DNA from 2 places in the Cupriavidus sp. 10L43_2 genome. Region 1 is predicted to be linked to the other one. Evidence: predicted binding sites of a transcription regulator. Region 1 holds the regulator's gene; the other holds the start of a gene.

The links. Region 1 encodes sigma-54, which starts transcription at its own class of promoters, with help from an activator protein. Its sites were predicted from a motif close to TGGCANGNAANCTGCTTT; they were not measured.
Region 2: AC1DEL_RS21355 (isopenicillin N synthase family dioxygenase) is a predicted target of sigma-54. The motif match lies at 2,775-2,792, and genes of this name have one in related genera.

What each region holds. Positions count from the first base shown of each region.
Region 1 covers NZ_JBFTJE010000026.1:57,363-67,033, forward strand. Annotated here, with positions in the region: gene rapZ (RNase adapter RapZ) at 1-278, opposite strand, end outside; gene AC1DEL_RS26150 (PsiF family protein) at 343-675, opposite strand; gene hprK (HPr(Ser) kinase/phosphatase) at 784-1,755, opposite strand; gene AC1DEL_RS26160 (PTS sugar transporter subunit IIA) at 1,812-2,267, opposite strand; gene hpf (ribosome hibernation-promoting factor, HPF/YfiA family) at 2,746-3,099, opposite strand; gene AC1DEL_RS26170 (RNA polymerase factor sigma-54) at 3,150-4,631, opposite strand; gene lptB (LPS export ABC transporter ATP-binding protein) at 4,765-5,565, opposite strand; gene lptA (lipopolysaccharide transport periplasmic protein LptA) at 5,606-6,250, opposite strand; gene lptC (LPS export ABC transporter periplasmic protein LptC) at 6,314-6,949, opposite strand; gene AC1DEL_RS26190 (KpsF/GutQ family sugar-phosphate isomerase) at 6,962-7,945, opposite strand; gene AC1DEL_RS26195 (monovalent cation:proton antiporter family protein) at 8,119-9,671, shown strand, end outside.
Region 2 covers NZ_JBFTJE010000017.1:67,644-77,314, reverse strand. Annotated here, with positions in the region: gene AC1DEL_RS21365 (MFS transporter) at 1-1,274, opposite strand, end outside; gene kdgD (5-dehydro-4-deoxyglucarate dehydratase) at 1,702-2,616, shown strand; gene AC1DEL_RS21355 (isopenicillin N synthase family dioxygenase) at 2,985-3,974, shown strand; gene AC1DEL_RS21350 (HU family DNA-binding protein) at 4,074-4,532, opposite strand; gene AC1DEL_RS21345 (Mpo1 family 2-hydroxy fatty acid dioxygenase) at 4,830-5,327, opposite strand; gene AC1DEL_RS21340 (arylamine N-acetyltransferase family protein) at 5,540-6,439, shown strand; gene AC1DEL_RS21335 (SDR family oxidoreductase) at 6,634-7,398, shown strand; gene AC1DEL_RS21330 (class I adenylate-forming enzyme family protein) at 7,489-9,249, shown strand; gene AC1DEL_RS21325 (CreA family protein) at 9,270-9,671, opposite strand, start outside.

The DNA of each region.
Region 1 (9,671 bases):
AGCGCGTCGGTGTTGGCGGTCAGGAACAGCACCTGCACCTGATGGCCGGCGGCGGCCAGTTGGCGCACGGTGTCCGGCAGCCGCGCCAGCGACTCGCGGCTGCGAATGTCGGTGGCCACGCCCAGGTGGGTATAGCCCTGCTCGGCCAGGTAGCTGGTCAGCTCGGGCAGGAATTGTGCCGGGAGGTTGTCGACGCAGTAGTAGCCTGCATCTTCCAGGACATTGAGGGCGACAGACTTGCCGGAGCCGGAGATTCCGGTGATGAGGAGGATCCGCATAGCCCTGCAAGGATAGCACCGGGTGATGGCTGCGTCATGACACCCGGCGCACAAAAAGTGACGATCAGGCCGCCGGCTTGGACAGGCAATCGCTCATGAACTTCTTGTAGTCGTCGCCCTTCTTGCCCTTGCCCTGCTTGCTGCAGGCGGTCATCTTGTCCTGCTGGGTCTTGGGTTCGGCGGCGGCGGCGGGCTTGTTGGAGAGGCAGTCGCTCATGAACTTGTTGCGCTCGTCGCCCTTCTTGCCGGTGGCCTGGGCGTTGCAGGCCTTCATCTTGTCCTGTTGGGCGTTGGGCGCCTTGGCGCCAGAGGCGGCGGGGGCCGAGGCACTCTGGGCAAACGCGCCCGTGGCCAGCAGCGGGGTCACCAGCAAACACATCGCGATCAGCTTCTTCATGCTTCTCTCCTTGGCTGTGGAAACACTACGAATGGGTCCGATCCATTGGCTCGATGCCCATTACAGCACAAACGATGGAGAGCCGTGGCGCGTTGACGCGCCACCGCATCAGAGCAGGCGGCCCTGGCCGCGCGAGACCACGTCCGCCTGCATGGCGGCGCGCTGACGGTCCATGAAGTCGCGCAAGGTGTCGATGCCGCGCAGGCGCAGTATCGTATTGCGCACCGCAGCCTCGACCAGCACGGCCAGGTTGCGGCCGGCTGCCACCTGGATCTTCACCATGTGGATTGGCAGGCCCAGGACATCGAGGTATTGCGAGTCAAGCGGCAGGCGCTCGAACTCGCCGTCGTTGCGGCGCACGAGCTGCACCACGAGCTTGAGCTTCATCTTCCGGCGCACGGCCGTCTCGCCGAAGATCGTCTTGATGTCGAGCAGGCCCAGGCCGCGCACTTCCAGCAGGTTCTGCAGCAGCGGCGGGCAGCGGCCCTCGATGAAGTCGGGTCCGAGTCGCACGAAATCCACCGCATCGTCGGCCACGAGACCGTGGCCGCGCGAGATCAGTTCCAGGCCCAGTTCGCTCTTGCCCAGGCCGGACTCGCCCATGATCAGCACGCCCATGCCGAGGATGTCGAGGAACACGCCGTGCATCGTCACGCGCGGGGCGGAGATGCGCGACAGGTAGAGCCGCAGATGGTCGATCACAGCCGCCGACGACACCGGCGTGGTGAACAGCGGCGTGGACGAGCGCGTGCAGCGCAGCTCCAGGTCTGGCGGCGGCTCCATGCCATCCGCCACGACGAGGAACGGCGGCTCGAGCAGGATCAGCTCGCCCATCTGGCGCTTGCGCGGCTCGTCGTCGAGGCGCTGGTAGTAGAGGATTTCCGGCTTGCCGAGCACCTGGATCCGGTTCGGGTGGATCAGGTTCAAGTGGCCGACGAGGTCCGCCGCCGAGGTGGCTTCGCGGGCGAATTCCACGTCGAAGGCCCGGTCGGCCCCTTCCAGGCCAGCGACCCACGAGAGCTTGATGTCGGCTGCGTTGTCGTCGAAGATCGACTGCGAGGTGACGCCGGTGAGTTCCATGCGCGTATGACTTTCGGGGGCGGACAGGCCGTTTCAGGCGGCCGTTGGGGCGGGAGTCAGGGGTGCCACTGCGTCAGCAGATCATGCACCGCTTCCGACGTGGGCAGTGTGGCGAGGCCCTCGCGCATCTCGCGGTCCGAGAGCAGTTGGGCGATTTCCGACAGGATTTCCAGATGTTGTTGCGTGGCCTGTTCCGGCACGAGCAGGAAGATCAACAGCGACACCGGCTTGCCGTCCGGCGATTCGAACGGAATGGGCTCGGCCAGGCGCATGAAGCCGGCCAGCGGCTGCTTGAGACCCTTGATGCGGCCATGCGGAATGGCCACGCCGGCACCCAGACCCGTGGAACCCAGCGATTCGCGCGCGAACAGGTTATCGGTCACGGTAGCACGCGCCACGCCATGGTTGTTCTCGAACAGGAGCCCGGCTTGCTCGAACACCCGCTTCTTGCTGGTGACGGTGACGTCGAGATGGATGTTGCCGGGTGGCAGCAATTTGGCCAAACGATTCATGGGCGATGCGCGAGAAGTCAGGTTAGCGGGCCGGGGCGCGAAGGCCGTCCCGCCGGATTCGGGGCGAAACTTGGGTACCGAGATCTTGTCTGGGACGCCCGCATTGGAGCGTCCGGCCATTATAGAGCAGGGCTCCACCGCGATTTTGCGATGCAGCGCCGGGGTCGCGGCGGTGCCACGACGTGCCGGCCGGCTTGCCCACCCGGGGTGTCCCGGGGCCGTCCTGTCGTTATTTGTATGGCGGAGCATACACCGAGGCGGGCGGCTTGCGAACACTTGTTCCCATTTTGACCGCTCACGGGGGCCCCGGGTCGCCCTCCGGCGTGGCAATAAGGTAACGAAACATTCCAGGTGCCCGCACCGTCACCGCCATGGCGCGCGCCCATCAAAAAAGCCGCGCTGATTGCGCGGCTTGAGCTCTTCTTTTCAGTCCTCTGCAGGGTCGGCAACCGCTCTGTTTTCGGTTGCCTGCAGGTGTCTACTGCTGCGTCAGTTGCTGGGCGGCCATCTGGTACTTCACCGCCTCGCGATCGTGGCCCTGTACGCGGTCCTTGTAGCGGATGACCTGGCGGTCGAGCTTGTCGACCAGACAGTCGATCGCCGCATACAGATCTTCATGATGCGCTTCGACGAAGATGTCCTTCCCCTTCAGATGCAGATTGATTTCCGCGTACTGGCGCCGGTCCTTCTCCTTGTGATTGTCCACCGATAGCAGCACGCTCACGCCGATGACCTGATCGAAATGCCTGACAATTCGCTCCAGTTTCGTTTCCACATACTCACGCAGCGGGGGCGTGATGTCGAGGTGGTGTCCACTGATCTTGAAGTTCATAGCGCTTCTCCTTCTGAAAGAGCCGCACCAGGCAGGCGGTTGCGGCTCGGCTACAAAGTCTTGCGGAGATTGACTGCGGGGATCTTGAGCGCTTCGCGGTATTTCGCCACCGTGCGGCGTGCGACCACGAAGCCTTGCTCACCCAGCAGTTCGGCGATCCGGCTGTCGGAAAGAGGATTCCTGGGGTCTTCGGCTCCTATCAGTTGCTTGATCAGCGCGCGGATTGCCGTGGAGGAGGCCGCGCCGCCAGTCTCCGTAGAGACGTGGCTCCCAAAGAAGTACTTCAACTCGAAAGTACCCATGGGCGTGGCCATGTACTTATTCGTGGTGACCCGGGAAATGGTCGACTCATGTAAACCGAGTGTATCGGCTATTTCCCGCAAAACCAAGGGGCGCATCGCGATTTCGCCATGCGTGAAAAAGTTCTTTTGACGTTCCACAATTGCCTGCGAAACACGCAGGATCGTATCGAATCGTTGCTGGATGTTCTTGATAAGCCACCGCGCCTCCTGAAGCTTCTGCTGCAGGCCTGCCGTCCCCGTTTCGCCCTTCGCGCCGCGCAGGATCTGCGCATACATGTCGTTGATGCGCAGCCGTGGCATGACATCCGGATTGAGCGCCGCGATCCACCCGCTGCCGCTCTTGCGCACGAACACGTCGGGCACCACGAAGTCGGCCTCGGGACGGTTGAACGCGTGCCCCGGATACGGCGCCAGCGAGCGAATCAGTTCGTGTGCCGCCTTCAGTGCTATTTCGTCCACCTGGAGCGCTTTCTTTAGCCGCGTGTAGTCGCGCACGGCCAGCAGTTCCAGATGATGATTGACGATGGTCAGCGCCAGCTCACGATGGGAGTGCTTCAGGCGACGCAATTGCAGGCTGAGGCACTCCGCGGCATTGCGCGCGCCCACGCCGGGCGGGTCGAAGCTCTGCAGCAGGGTCAGGATCGCGTGGACTTCGTCGATCTCGAATTCGAGTTCCTCGGGCAGTTCGGTGCAGATTTCCTCGAGCGAGGCGCTCAGGTAGCCGTCATCGTCGAGCGATTCGATCAGGAAGATGGCCAGGCCCTTGTCGCGCACCGAGATCTTCAGCGGGGCCAACTGCCCCATCAGGTGCTCGCGCAGCGTGGGCTCGGCATCGCGCAACTGCATCGGCGACTTTTCGTCCTCGTCGCCCTGGGGGCGGCGGGCGAAGTCGTCGAGGCTCCAGTCGCTGCCGTAGTCCTCGCTGCCGTTGTCGTTGTAGTTGTCGTCCTCACCGCCGGACGCGCCATCGGTGCGCGCGTCGCCGTTGGGCTGTGGCTCGGAGGAGGCCGGCGCGGGGGCGCTCTGGAGGTTGACCGAGCCATCGGCGGCTACCCGCAGCGGGCTTTCGATCCAGTCGTTTTCGCGTTCGAGCAGGGGATTTTCGGTCAGCGCCTGTTCCACTTCCTGCTGGAGTTCAAGCGTCGAGAGCTGCAACAATCGAATCGACTGTTGCAGCTGCGGGGTCAATGCCAGATGTTGCGAGAGACGAAGCTGAAGCGACGGTTTCATGCGACCTATTCTATGCGCATCCTTCCGACTATGGAACGGAAATTGCTATCGCCTATCGCTCTGACTTCCTGATCGACCCCGGCTGTCGCCGTGGAGGCCGGGAGAAGCGCGGCCGCACGCGGCGGCCGATGGGTCACATGCGGAAATTTTCGCCCAGGTACACGCGTCGCACGGACTCGTTGGCGATGATTTCCTCAGGCTGGCCGGCGGCCAGCACCGTGCCTTCGCTGATGATGTAGGCGTGGTCGCAGATGCCGAGCGTCTCGCGCACGTTGTGGTCGGTGATCAGCACGCCGATGTTGCGCGCCTTCAGGAAGCTCACGATGCGCTGGATTTCGCCCACGGCGATGGGGTCCACGCCGGCGAACGGCTCGTCCAGCAGGATGAAGCGCGGCGCGGAGGCCAGCGCCCGGGCAATTTCCACGCGGCGGCGCTCGCCGCCGGAGAGCGACAGCGCCGGGTTGTTGCGCAGATGGGCGATCTGCAGGTCATCCAGCAGCGAATCCAGGCGGCGTTCGATCTCGGCCTTCGGCAGCGGCTTGCCCTTCTCCAATTGCAACTCGAGCACGGCGCGGATGTTTTCCTCGACGTTGAGCTTGCGGAAGACCGAGGCCTCCTGCGGCAGGTAGGACAGGCCCATGCGGGCGCGCTCGTGGATCGGCAGGCCGCTGATGTGCTGGTCGTCCAGCACGATGTCGCCCTCATCCAGTGCCACCAGGCCCACGATCATGTAGAACGACGTGGTCTTGCCGGCGCCGTTCGGACCGAGCAGGCCGACCACCTCGCCGCTCTTCACGTCCAGCGAGACGTCCTTGACCACGGTGCGCGAACCGTAGCGCTTCTTCAGGTGGCGCACGACCAGCGTGCTGCTGTCGGTACGGGCGGCCGACGGGGCTGCGGAGGCGTTCGGGGCGAGCGTGGCGGAGTCGTTCATCAGGTCAATGCATGCGTGACGCGGCGGGCGCGTCCGGGGTTCAGGGCTTGCCGGGCGCGGGCGCCGGCTTCAGTTCCAGCGGCGGTGGCGGCGCGGCGGCGCCGCTGGCCGGGTCCGCGCGCGGCGAGAGCACGGCGCGCACGCGGCCGGACGGGTTGCCGGTGGAGGTGTTGTTGTCGCCGCCGGCAGCCGTGTAGTACTCGTTGCGGCTGTCGTAGGTGATCACGGCGCCGCGGATCTCGTCGACGGTCTTCGCGCCGGCGATGCGCGCCGCGCGGGCATGACCGATCAGCTTCGACATTTCCTGCTTGCCGTCGTACTCGATGCGGTCGCCCCAGCCGTCGATGTATTCGTCCACGCCGTCGCGCTTCTGGCGGATATACGCCTGGCGGCCCGGATTGGCCGTGGCCACCGCGTACTGGTAGCCCTCGGGGTCGGTGCGGATCTGCGCGGCGTCCGACTTCAGCACCATCGTGCCCTTGGTCAGCACGACGTTGCCGGTCAGCGTATAGATCTGCTTCACGTCGTCATAGCTGGCGTTGTTGGCCTCCAGCACCAGCGGCTTGTCCTTGTCGGCACGCTCCGCCAGGGCCGGCTGGGCCAGGGTCGCGCCGAGCGCGGCGATTGCCACCGCCAGGGCGGGCACGATGCGGCGACAGGACAACGTCGTCAGGGATGGGGTCATGTTGGTCAGCTGAGAGAATGACGGGCGATCCGTTGCCGGCGCCTGGCGTGCTTGTTGTTGTGCTTACTGCGTGGTCCGGGCCTGCCCCGACGGCGGATTCATGACGATGGTGCCGCGTACGTTGCCGAGCAATTGTACTTCGCGCGTGACATTGTTGAAGACCAGTCCGTTGGCCGTCATCACCGACGGGCCGCGCGTGAGTTGTACCGCTTTATCGGTCTTGACGATGTCGTCATTGACCAGCAACTGGAAATATTGCGATGCAGCGGTCATGCGCGGGTCCTTCGACGGATCCACGCCGGGTTGCCGTACCAGGAAGGCATTGCCGTACAGGTCGATGACCGAGCCCTCCGAGTTCATCACGCCCCGGTCCGCGTTGACCGTGACCGGGGGGCGGTCCGGCTGGTAGGCGCGCATGGCCGGCGTGGTCACCTCGTAGGTCTGGTCGTCCTCGAAATGGATCATCTTCACGCCGGTGAAGCGCATCTTGGTGGCGCCGGTCGTGTCCAGTTCCGTGGCCGAGAAGCGGTCCATGTAGTAGTCCGCCTCATGGCGCTTGGCGCGGTTCTGGGCGGCCTCGTCCTCATGGGGCGAGTTGATCTGCACCAGCCAGAACGTGCTGCCGGCGACCATCGCCATTAGCAGCAGCGGCAGCAGCCGCATGACCAGACCGGAGATCCTGCCGAAGAAGTCGCGCATCGCCGGCCCCGCTCAGATGACCTTGGCGCGGGTCAGGTCATGGATGTGGAGCGCGCCCACGAGCTTGCCGTCGCCATCGACCACCAGCAGCTGGTTGATGCGGTTCGCTTCCATGATCTGCACCGCTTCCACGGCCAGCTGGTCCTGGTTCACCACGTGGGGGTTACGGTGCATGACCTCGCCGATGGGCACGGTGCGCCAGTCGCGCGGGGTTTCCAGCAGGCGGCGCAGGTCGCCGTCGGTGAACACGCCGATGGCGTGGCCGTCCGGGTCCACCACGGCCGTCATGGCCAGGCCCTTGCGGGTGATTTCCATCAGCGCCTGGGCCAGCGGGGTGTTTTCACGCACCTCGGGCACGCCGTTGCCGGTGCGCATGACGTCGCGCACGTGGGTCAGCAGCTTGCGGCCCAGCGCGCCGCCCGGGTGCGATCGGGCGAAGTCTTCCTCGCCAAAGCCGCGCGCGTCCAGCACGGCCACGGCCAAGGCGTCGCCCAGCGCCAGCGCCGCCGTGGTGCTGGCCGTCGGGGCCAGGTTCAGCGGGCAGGCCTCCTGGGCCACGGCGCCGTCCAGATGGGCATCGGACAGCTTGGCGAGGTTCGATTCCGGGTTCCCGGTGACCGAGATCAGCCCGGCGCCGATGCGCTTGACGATCGGGACGATCGACAGCAGCTCGGCCGTCTCGCCGGAATTGGAGAACGCAATCAGCACGTCGTCGCGGGTGATCATGCCCAGGTCGCCGTGGCTGGCCTCGGCCGGGTGCACGAAGAACGACGGCGTACCCGTGGAAGCCAGCGTGGCCGCCACTTTGCGGCCGATATGGCCGGACTTGCCGATGCCGGACACGACCACGCGTCCGGTGCAGCCCAGGATCATCTGGACCGCCTTGGTAAACGCGGGCGTCAGTCGGTCAGCCAGCGCGGAAACGGCGTCGGCTTCGATCTGGAGGGTGTGGCGAGCGAGCTTAAGTGCTCGTTCCGCATCGAAATTGGCTATCATGGCGACGAAGTATACCAACGAATGCGATGGCGACCGGCCCGGCTTTTCTGCCATGGGGTCCGGGCGACCGCCGCTTGCCGTGTTTCCCCGGCGAGGCACCGATGCCGGGACGGCGCGCGTGCCCGGCCGGCTCGTTCCAGGTCAAGCCCCAAGTCTTCCCCGAAGCCCGCCGAATGCATTCTCCGCTGGAACTGACCCTCGTGCTGCTGGCCGCCGCCGTTCTTGGCGTGGTGGCCTTCCGCATGCTGCAACTGCCACCCATGCTGGGCTACCTGGCGGTGGGCATCCTGATCGGTCCCCACGCGCTCGCGCTGGCCAACGATTCCGCCCAGACCAAGTACCTGGCCGAATTCGGCGTGGTCTTCCTGATGTTCTCGATCGGGCTCGAGTTCAACCTGGGCAAGCTCCGCTCGATGAAACGGCTCGTATTCGGGCTGGGCGGCTCCCAGGTGGTGCTGACGATGCTGCTCGTGGTAGCGGCCGGATGGGCGCTCTCGGCCTGGATCGGGCTGACCTGGCAGGCCTCGGTGGCGCTGGGCGGGGCGCTGGCCATGTCCTCGACGGCCATCGTCTCCAAGATGCTTTCCGAGCGCATGGAGCTGGAGGCGGAGCACGGCCGCAACATCATCAGCGTGCTGCTGTTCCAGGATCTGGCCGTGGTGCCGCTGCTGATCGTCATCCCGGCGCTCTCGCGCGACCCCGGCGAGCTGGCGGCGGCGCTGGGGGTGGCCACGGTCAAGATCGTGGTGGCCCTCGGCCTGATCTTCTTCCTTGGCCAGCGGGTGATGAGCCGCTGGTTCCACGTGGTGGCGGCGCGGCGCTCGCAGGAACTGTTCATGCTGAACCTGCTGCTGGTCACGCTCGGCATGGCCGCGCTGACCGAGCGGCTGGGTTTGTCGATGGCGCTCGGCGCGTTCATGGCCGGCATGCTGATCTCGGAAACGCCCTACCGGCATCAGGTGGAAGAGGACATCAAGCCGTTCCGCGACGTGCTGCTGGGGCTGTTCTTCGTCACCATCGGCATGCTGTTGAACATCAATGTGGTGATCGACCACATCTGGCTGGTGCTGGGCCTGCTGTTCGTGCCGATCCTGTTCAAGCTGGTGCTGATCACGGTGCTGGCGCGGCTGTTCGGCTCCCGGCAGGGCGTGGCCATCCGTACCGGGCTGGGGCTGGCGCAGGCGGGGGAGTTCGGCTTCGTGCTGCTGAACCAGATCGATGGTATCGGGCTGGTGGATCCGGTGCTGATCCAGGTCATCCTGGCCTCGATGCTGCTGTCGATGCTGGCGGCGCCGTTCCTGATCCAGTACAGCGACACCATCGTGCTGCGCTTTGCCGCCAACGAATGGCTGATGCAGTCGCTGAACATGACCCGCATCGCCGCCCAGAGCCTGCAGACCGAGAAGCACGCGATCATCTGCGGATTTGGCCGCAGCGGGCAGAACCTGGCGCATATGCTCGAGCGCGAGGGCATCAACTACGTGGCGCTCGACCTCGACCCGGACCGCGTGCGCGAGGCCGCCGGGGCCGGCGACACCGTGGTCTATGGCGATGCCGGCCGCCGCGAGGCGCTGATCGCCGCTGGTATCCACCGCGCCGCCGCGCTGATTGTGACCTATGCCAACACGCCGTCGGCGCTGCGGGTGCTGCACCACGTGCAGGAGCTGGCGCCGGCGCTGCCCGTGATCGTGCGGACCGTGGACGATTCCGAGCTGGACACGCTCCA
Region 2 (9,671 bases), on a different contig from region 1:
AGCGCGCCGTTGAACGAGCCCGTGACGCTGAGGATATAGCCGATCACGATCGGCGTCACGATGCCGGCGATATTGCCAAAGGTGTTGAAAATGCTGCCGGCGAGGCCCATGACCTCCTTGGGCGCCGTATCGGCCACCACAGCCCAGCCCAGCGCGCCAATGCCCTTGCCGAAGAAGGCCAGCGCCATGATGCCGACCACCAGCCACTCGGCATCCACGTAGTTGCAGGCAATCATCGACACGGACAGCAGCATGCCGACCACGATGGGCAGCTTGCGCGCGAAGGTCAGCGAGTAGCCCTTGCGCAGCAGGCTGTCGGAGATCACCCCGCCCAGCACCCCGCCCAGGAAGCCGCAGATAGCCGGCAGCGAGGCCACGAAGCCCGCCTTCAGGATCGACATGCCGCGCGCCTGCACCAGGTACACCGGGAACCACGTCAGGAAGAAGTACGTCAGCACGTTGATGCAGTACTGGCCGAGGTACACGCCAGCCAGCATGCGGTTGGAGAGCAGTTGCTTGGCGTAGAACCAGCCCGCCGGTGCCTTTTCCTTGGCCTGGCCGGCGCCTTCGTTCATATGGATCAGCCCGCCGCCCTGCTCGATATAGTCGAGTTCGGCGCGGTTCACGGCCGGGTGCGTGGCTGGGCTGCGCATGATCTTGAGCCATACCAGCGCCAGCGCCATGCCCATCAGGCCCATCCACAGGTAGACGTGGTGCCAGCCCCAGCTATGGACGACCCAGGCCATCAGCGGCGTGAAGACCACGGCGGCGAAGTACTGGGCGGCGTTGAAGATGGCCGATGCCGTGCCACGCTCGGCGGTGGGGAACCAGCTGGCGACCACCTTGGCGTTGGCCGGGAAAGCCGGCGATTCGGCCAGGCCCACGGCAAAGCGCAGCGCGAACAGTACGGTCATGACCGAGCCGATGGTGGCGAACACGCCCAGCCAGCCCTGCAGCAGCGTGAAGAACGACCAGACGAAGATGCTGGCCGCGTAGATGCGGCGTGCGCCGAAGCGGTCGAGCAGCCAGCCGCCTGGAATCTGCGCCATCACATAGGCCCAGCTGAAGGCGGAGAAGATATAGCCCATCTGCACGGCGCTGAAGCCGAACTCCTCGCGCATCGCGGGGCCGGTGATCGACAGCGTGGCCCGGTCGGCGTAGTTGACCGTGGTCACAATGAAGATGAGCAGGAGAATCCAGTAGCGGACGTTGGTGCGGCGCGCGCCTTCGACAGAAGTCGCGGCGGCGGTGCTGGAAGTGGGGCTTGCGTTCATCGGGGTCTCCTCACAGCCGGGGACCGGGTGCAGAATGCGTGGGAACCGGCTTGTGATATGTCGTCGTACGACTGCGATTATAGGGACGCGGTTCCGTCAGACACAGTGCGCGTTTACCCTGAACGGTGCAAATCGCCCTGCTTTCGGGCATCGGGCCCGATGGCCTTCCTTTCAATCTGCTTGCGGCCTGGCGGGCGATCGGCCGGTCTGGGCGATGTGACGCCCCCCTCGTCTGCCCACCCCCGGTGCGGGCAAAAATGCCGGGGTTTTCCCTCGGTCGTGCCCTTAGCCCTTGCACCGTCAAGTTGTTAGTTGTACGATGACTTATCTCGAATCCACTCAGCAGTTGGGTGCGAGGTCATCGAACGGGCCTTGCCCCATTAACAAACCACACCATTTTCGCCATGTGGCGATCAGGATGAGCGACATGACTACACCGCAAGAACTCAAGCAGATTATTTCGGACGGCCTGCTTTCGTTCCCCGTGACCGACTTTGACGAACAGGGCAATTTCCGCCCGTCGACCTATATCGAACGCCTGGAATGGCTGGCCCCGTACGGCGCCTCGGCCCTGTTCGCAGCCGGCGGCACGGGCGAGTTCTTCTCGCTGACGCAGCAGGACTATTCGAACGTGATCCGCACCGCGGTGGAAACCTGCCGTGGCAAGGTACCCATCCTGGCCGGCGCCGGCGGCCCGACCCGCGTGGCCATCGAATACGCCAAGGAAGCCGAGCGCCTGGGCGCGCACGGCATCCTGCTGATGCCGCATTACCTGACCGAAGCCAGCGAAGAAGGCATCGCCAACCACATTGAAGAGGTCTGCAAGGCCACCAAGTGCGGCGTGATCGTCTACAACCGCGCCAACTCGCGCATCGGCGCCGACCTGCTGGAACGCGTGGTCGACCGCTGCCCGAACCTGATCGGCTTCAAGGACGGCGTGGGCGAGATCGAGGCAATGGTGCGCGTGCGCCGCAAGCTCGGCGACCGCCTGGCCTACCTGGGCGGCCTGCCCACCGCCGAGGTCTACGCCGCTGCCTACAAGGCGCTGGGCGTGCCGGTGTACTCGTCGGCCGTGTTCAACTTCATCCCGAAGACGGCGATGGACTTCTACCGCGCCATCGCGGCGGACGACCACGCTACCGTGGGTCGCCTGATCGACGACTTCTTCCTGCCSTACCTGGACATCCGRAACCGCAAGCACGGCTACGCGGTGTCGATCGTCAAGGCCGGCGCCAAGCTGGTTGGCCACGATGCCGGCCCGGTGCGCGCACCGCTGACGGACCTGAACGAAGAGGAAATGGGCAAGCTGGACGCCCTGATCCGCAAGCTGGGACCGCAGTAAGCGGTCATGTGGTGCCCTCCCCGCTGCGGGAGGAAAGAACTGAACGCCGGCCTTTGCGCCGGCGTTTTTTTTGGGCGCGCCGCACCATCCTGCGGCATGGCGTGCGCCACCCCGGCGCAAATCGGCCCGGAACTGGGTCAAAACCGGGTCGTGCCGGCTGGCCCGAAACCTGCAATCTCACCCCCCGAAGAGTAGAAGCGTTCAACCGCCCACCCCCGGTGCGCGGCAGGAAATTGCTCTTGACGTCCGTGCCCCGCCCTTGCGCGACTGGCACCGGGGCTCAAGAGATCGTCCGCAGGTCAGATCCCCCGGCAGTCATCGCGCGAAAGGCAGGGCCGCACCCAACCTTTCCTGACTCCGGAACGATCATGACCAGCACCGCCTCCCTCCACGAACTGGCCCGCGAATCCCGCATGGGCGCGCAAGGCCACGAGACCAGCGCGCGCGAGATCCGCCGCATCGACCTCTCCGACTACCCCCGCCGCAAGGCCGAGATCGCCGACGAACTCTGGCATGCGGCCGTGGACGTCGGCTTCTTCCAGGTTGCGAACCACGGCATCGACCTCGCCGCCGTGCGCGAAGCCTTCGCCATGACCGAACGCTTCTTCGCGCTGCCGGAGGCCGTGAAGGGCCTGTATCCGCTGCAGAAGGCCAACAACGCCGGCTGGGAGTCCCGCGCGCAGGTACGGCCGTCCACGGGCACGCCGGACCAGAAGGAGTCCTACCAGATCACGCGCCCGCACATGGCGCCGCTATGGCCCACTGAGGCGGAGCTGGCCGGCTTCCAGGCCACCATGCTGGCCTTCGAGCGCCAGTGCTGGGAGGTGGGCATGAAGCTCCTGTCCTGCTTCGCCGACAAGCTCGGCTTCGATCCGGAATTCTTCACGCGCGCCCACGACCCGGCCGCGCCGGACTACCAGAGCACGCTGCGGCTGCTGCACTACTACGCGATTCCGCCCGAGGCGCAGGACAAACTCGAACTCTGGCGTGCCGGTGCCCATACGGATTTCGACTGCCTGACGCTGCTGTTCCAGCGCCAGGGCCAGGGCGGCCTGCAGGTCTGTCCGGGCAAGGAGATGGAGGCGCAGGCGTGGACGCCCATCGCCCCGGACGAGGACGTCATCACGTGCAATATCGGGGACATGCTGATGCGCTGGAGCGATGACCGCCTGCCGTCCAACTTCCACCGCGTACGCAACCCCGCGCCGGGCGAGTACATGGGCCCGCGCTACAGCCTGGCGTTCTTCTGCCAGGCCAACCGCGAGGCGACGATCGAGGGCCCTGCGCGGCTGTACCCAGCCATCTCGGCGGGCGATTTCCTGCGCCAGCGCGTGGCGGCCAATTTCAAGGCGTACTGACCCGCCCTCGCCGCCCTCGCCGCCCGGGCATCCGGGCAACAAAAAACCCCACGCGCCGGAGCGGGTGGGGTTTTCAGGACTACCAAAGATGCGTGGCGATCAGGCCGCGGCGTCCTTCAGCTTCTTCAGCGGACGGACCTTGACCTTGACGCTGGCCGGCTTGGCCGGGAACCAACGCTCTTCACCCGTGAACGGGTCCTTGCCAAAGCGCTTCTTCTTGGCCGGCACTTGCTGTGCGGTCACCTTCAGCAGGCCCGGCAGCGTGAATTCGCCGGCGCCCTTCTTGTTCAGCGCGCTGACGATGGTGTTTTCCAGATGGGCCAGCACCGACTTCACGGCCTTGGCTTCCAGCTGGGTCTGAGCTACCAGGTGAGCGACCAGGCTCGACTTGTTGAAGGTGTCCTTCAGCGGCTTCGGGGCCGGAGCAGCGGCGGGAGCAGCCTTCTTGGCCGGAGCGGCCTTCTTGGCGGCAGCCTTCACGGGTGCCTTGGTTGCCGGTGCCTTCTTGGCAGCGGGCTTGGTTGCAGTCTTCGTGGTCGGTTTCGCTTTGGTCGCCATATCGATATACGTGAGTTGAAGAATGTGTCCCGGCGTATCGCTGCGTATCGCTGCGTCTCACCGCAGTGGCACGTTGCGAATCACGGGTGCCGGTACGCACTGAATCATAGCGGAAAGTACCGCAAGTCAAGGGGTTTTCGTACATGAGGCACGTCAAACCCAGTGAAAACCCCGGGTTTTGTCGCTGCTTTGCGTCAGCAACGGGCTCGCGAGCGGGCCTTGCGCACGCGTAAAGGGGGTACGTCCCCCCACTTTGGCGTGCGCGGCGTGTGCCCGAAGATCTGGAATCTGACCCGATCAGTGCACGTGCGCGGCCATCGCGTCGTGCGTTTCGCGGGCAAGGCCCATCGCGAACGCGGTCTCCGCCACCAGGAAGAGCGGGCCGATCAGCAGCCCGACGAGGTCATCGACGAACGCCGGCTTGCGCCCCTCGTAGTAGTGCCCGACGAACTGGATGATCCATCCCACCACGAACAGGCCGATGCCGGAAGCGAGCCAGGCCGCCGTCGGCAGCGCGGCAATCCATGCCCCAACCCATAGGAATACGGCCAGAATGACCGCCATGGCGAGGCCGAAGGCGAACGACAGCCGCAGGTAGAACAGGCACGAGAGCGCGTAGACGACCATGGCCGGGGTGAGGAACGCCGCCCCCTCGCCGAGCGGCAGGGCGGGCCGGCCGAGCAGCGTGGTCACGGCCAGCACGATCATCGGGATGCCGACGAAATGGGTGACGATGTTGCGGCGATCGCGGTGATAGGCCGCGTAATGCGACAGATGCTCGATCAGGGTTTTCACGGGGCGTCTCCTGTGAGAGGGCCCGGCTGAGGATGACCCTGTCATGCGTGGGGCATCGGTGCCGGTGGCGTTGTGGACTTATAGTAGTGGGCGCGCCGGCCTCGGTCTACCCCACCGCTGACGAAGCGGATTCCGTCGGCGCAGCCTGGCATTCTCGCCAAACCAACCGCCACCCGGGCCGCTATCGGACCCCCACGGAGACAGCGAACCCCATGCTTCCCGTCGATGAAATTTCCCCGCTCTCGCCCGATCAGCTACCGGCGTGGCTGGCGCGGATCGGCCTCGATGCCGCGCCAGCCAGCCCCGACCTCCCCGCGCTGGACGCGCTGATCGCAGCCCAGCTCGCCCATCTCCCGTTCGAGAACCTGAATCCGCTCACGGGCCGACCCGTGCGGATCGACGTGCCGGACGTGTTCGAAAAACTCGTCACCCAGGGGCGCGGCGGCTACTGCTTCGAGCTCAATACCCTGTTCTGCGCCGGGCTCAAGGCGCTCGGCTATACCGTGGTGCCCCTGGCCGCGCGCGTGCGCTGGCGGCTGCCGGCGGACCATCCGCCCACCGGGCTCTCCCACATGCTGCTGCGCGTCGAGGTGGCCCACGAGAGCTATCTGGCCGACGTGGGCTTCGGCGGGACCACACTCGACCGCGCGCTACCGCTGTCCTTGCCGGTCGACCCTGACGTGCCGTTCCGGCTGACGCCCACACCGGCGGCGCAGTTGGCCAGCACCGCGTTCCACGCCTACGACCTCGAATTCCGGTCCGATGACGGCACCGGCGCGGACGACTGGCGCGTGATGTACCGCTTCGACCTGACCCCGCAGCCGAAGATCGATTACGTGGCGCGCAACTGGTACGTGTCGACCCATCCAGACAGCCAGTTCACACAGACGCTGATGGTGGCGCGGGTGGTGGACGGGGTGCGCCTGGCGCTTCGCAACGGCCAGTTCGCCGCGCGCGCCGCCGACGGCAGCGTCCAGAAGCAGGAACTGGACGACGCCGAGGCCGTCATCGACCTGATCATCCACCGCTTCGGCATCCCCCTGGACGCGCCGCTGCGCGGTGCGCTGGCCGCCACCCTGCCGCGCGTGCTCGCCGCCGACAAGGAGGCATGAGGGGCATATAAGGGGCAGAGCGTTCCACGCTGCGGCACGCGTCATGCATCGCGTGAATTGCCCGCAGAAAGTTTGCTGATACCACCCCCGGCGTGGCGGTTTGCGGGTGGACTGAGGGGGGCGGCGTCCCCATAATGTCCCGGCACCTCATATATCCAGCGACGGCAAGACCGCCGCGATCCTCAGGAGACACCATGTCATTGTTCGATCTGTCGGGCAAGGTTGCCATCATCACCGGTTCGTCGCGCGGCATCGGCCGCGCCATCGCCGAGCAGATGGCCGTGCAAGGCGCCAAGGTGGTCATTTCGTCGCGCAAGGCCGAAGCCTGCGCCGAAGTGGTGGACGCCATCAACGCGCGCCACGGCGCCGGTACCGCCATCGCCGTGCCGGCCAATATCTCGTCGAAGGAAGACCTCCAGCACCTGGTGGACGAGACCAACCGCACCTTCGGCAAGGTGGACGTCCTGGTCTGCAACGCCGCCTCGAACCCGTACTACGGGCCGATGAGCGGCGTGACGGACGACCAGTTCCGCAAGGTGCTGGACAACAATGTCATCTCCAACCACTGGCTGATCCAGATGGTGGCGCCGCAGATGATCGAACGCCGCGAGGGCTCAATCATCATCGTGTCGTCGATTGGCGGCCTGCGCGGCTCCCCGACGATTGGCGTCTACAACGTCTCCAAGGCGGCCGATTTCCAGCTCGCGCGCAACCTGGCCGTGGAGTTCGGGCCGCATAACGTGCGCGTGAACTGCATCGCCCCCGGCCTGATCAAGACCGATTTCGCGCGCGCGCTGTGGGAAGATCCCGAGCGTTACAAGCAATCGACCCAGGGCGCCCCGCTGCGCCGCATCGGCGAGCCGGTCGAGATTGCCGGCGCCGCCTGCTTCCTGGCCTCGGCCGCCAGCACCTTCATGACCGGCCAGGCGATGGTCGTGGACGGCGGCGTCACGATCTGACCCCACCCCCTCCCGGGCGGCGGTGGCTCCGGCCCCTGCCGCCCTTCGCGTTTCTGCACGTCCACCTGCAATGCAGCCCCGGAGGCAGTCATGTCGCAACATCCTCAGCAAACCGCCGCGTGGCCGGTGATGTCCCTCGCCGAAGCCCACGCCCGCCTGACCGCGCCCGGCGCGCCCTTCGAAACCGAGACGCGCGTGATCCGTGGCATTCCCACGACTGTCTGGAAAAACGCCCCGCCCACGCTACGCGACCTGTTCCTGGTGGCCGCCGGCTGGGGCGAGAAGACCTTCGTCGTCTATGAGGACGAGCGCGTCAGCTACCGCGCGTTCGCACTGGCCGCCACGGCGCTGGCGCACCAGCTGATCCGGGACGGCGTACGCAAGGGCGACCGCGTTGCCGTGGCCATGCGCAACCTGCCCGAATGGCCGGTGGCGTTCTTTGGCGCGCTGCTGGCGGGCGCCATCGTCACGCCGCTCAATGCATGGTGGACGGGCGCCGAACTCGAATACGGGCTGGCCGATTCGGGCAGCCGGATCGCCATCGTCGATAACGAGCGGCTCGGCCGCATCCTCGAGCACCTGCCGGCCTGCCCGGCGCTGGAGCGCGTCTATGTGTCGCGACTGCCTGAGAGCGGCGACTTTTCCCAAATCACGGGCGACGCCCATATCGCTACGCTCGAATCGGTGATCGGCCCGTCGTCGGCCTGGAACGGCCTGCCCTCGCAATCGTTGCCGGCCATCCCGCTGGACCCGGACGAGGACGCGACGATCTTCTACACCTCGGGCACTACCGGCAAGCCGAAGGGCGCCGTGGGCTCGCACCGCAACGCCACCTCCGTGGCCGTGGCGGCCCAGTTCAGCCCGCTGCGCAACCTGCTGCGGCGCGGCGAGCCGGTGCCCGAGCCGGATCCGAACGCCCCGCAGAAGGCGGCGCTGCTGGCGGTACCGTTCTTCCATGTCACGGGCTGCATGTCAGTGCTCAATGGCGCACTCGCGACGGGCGGCAAAATCGTGCTGCTGCATCGCTGGGACACGCTCCAGGCCATGGCGCTGATCGAGCGCGAACGCTGCACGGGGGCCGGCGGCGTGCCGACCATCGCCTGGCAGATCATCGAGCATCCCCGGCGCGGCGACTTCGATCTGTCATCGCTGGAGAACATGAACTATGGCGGCGCACCGGCCTCGCCGGAACTGGTGCGGCGCATCAAGGAAGTGTTTCCACACGCGGCTCCCGGCATTGGCTGGGGCATGACGGAGACCTCGGCCACCTTCACCAGCCACAGCGCGGAAGAGTACGTGTTCCGGCCAGACAGCAGCGGCCCGGCCCTGCCCATCGGCGAGATGAAGATCGACGATGGCTTCGGGCGCGCGCTGCCCTTGGGGGAGACCGGCGAGCTGATGGTGCGCGGCGCGAACGTGGTGCACGGCTACTGGAACAAGGCCGAGGCGACGGCCAAGACCTTCGTCGATGGCTGGCTGCACACTGGCGACATCGCCCGGCTGGATGCGGACGGCTTCCTCTATATCGTCGACCGGATGAAGGACATGCTGATCCGCGGCGGCGAGAACATCTACTGCATCGAGGTGGAAAGCGCGCTGTACGCCCATCCGGCCATCATGGATGCGGCGCTGGTCGGCATCCCGCACCGCACGCTGGGCGAGGAGCCCGGTGCGGTGGTGAGCCTGAAGCCGGGCATGGCTGCCACGGAAGCGGAGTTGCAGGATTTCGTGCGGCAGCAGCTGGCGGCGTTCAAGGTGCCAGTGCGGATTATCGTCAGCGGGGAGATGCTGCCGCGCAATCCCAATGGGAAGATTCTGAAATCGAATCTGCGCAAGCTGTTTGAAGCCTGAGGTTGCTGAGGGGCTGAGGCTTACTTGACGGGGATCGGTGTCCCGGCCGGCACCGGTACCGCCGTCACCGCGTTCTGCGGGCTGCCGCTGACGATGCGGTCGGAGTAGGTCAGATAGACCAGCGTGTTGCGCTTGCGGTCCACCGCACGCACCACGTGCAGGGTCTTGAACAGGATCGACATCCGCTCGGAAAACACGTCTTCCTGCGCCTTGACCGGGCCCTTGAAGGTGATGGGGCCCACCTGGCGGCAGGCAATCGACGCTTCCGGCGGGTCTTCGGCCATGCCGAGCGAGCCCTTGATGCCGCCCGTGCGCGCCCGCGAGACGTAGCAGGTGATGCCGTCCACCTGCGGATCGTCATAGGCTTCGATCACCACCTTGTCGGAGCCGGTGACGCGGAAATTCGTGCTGACGCTGCCGAT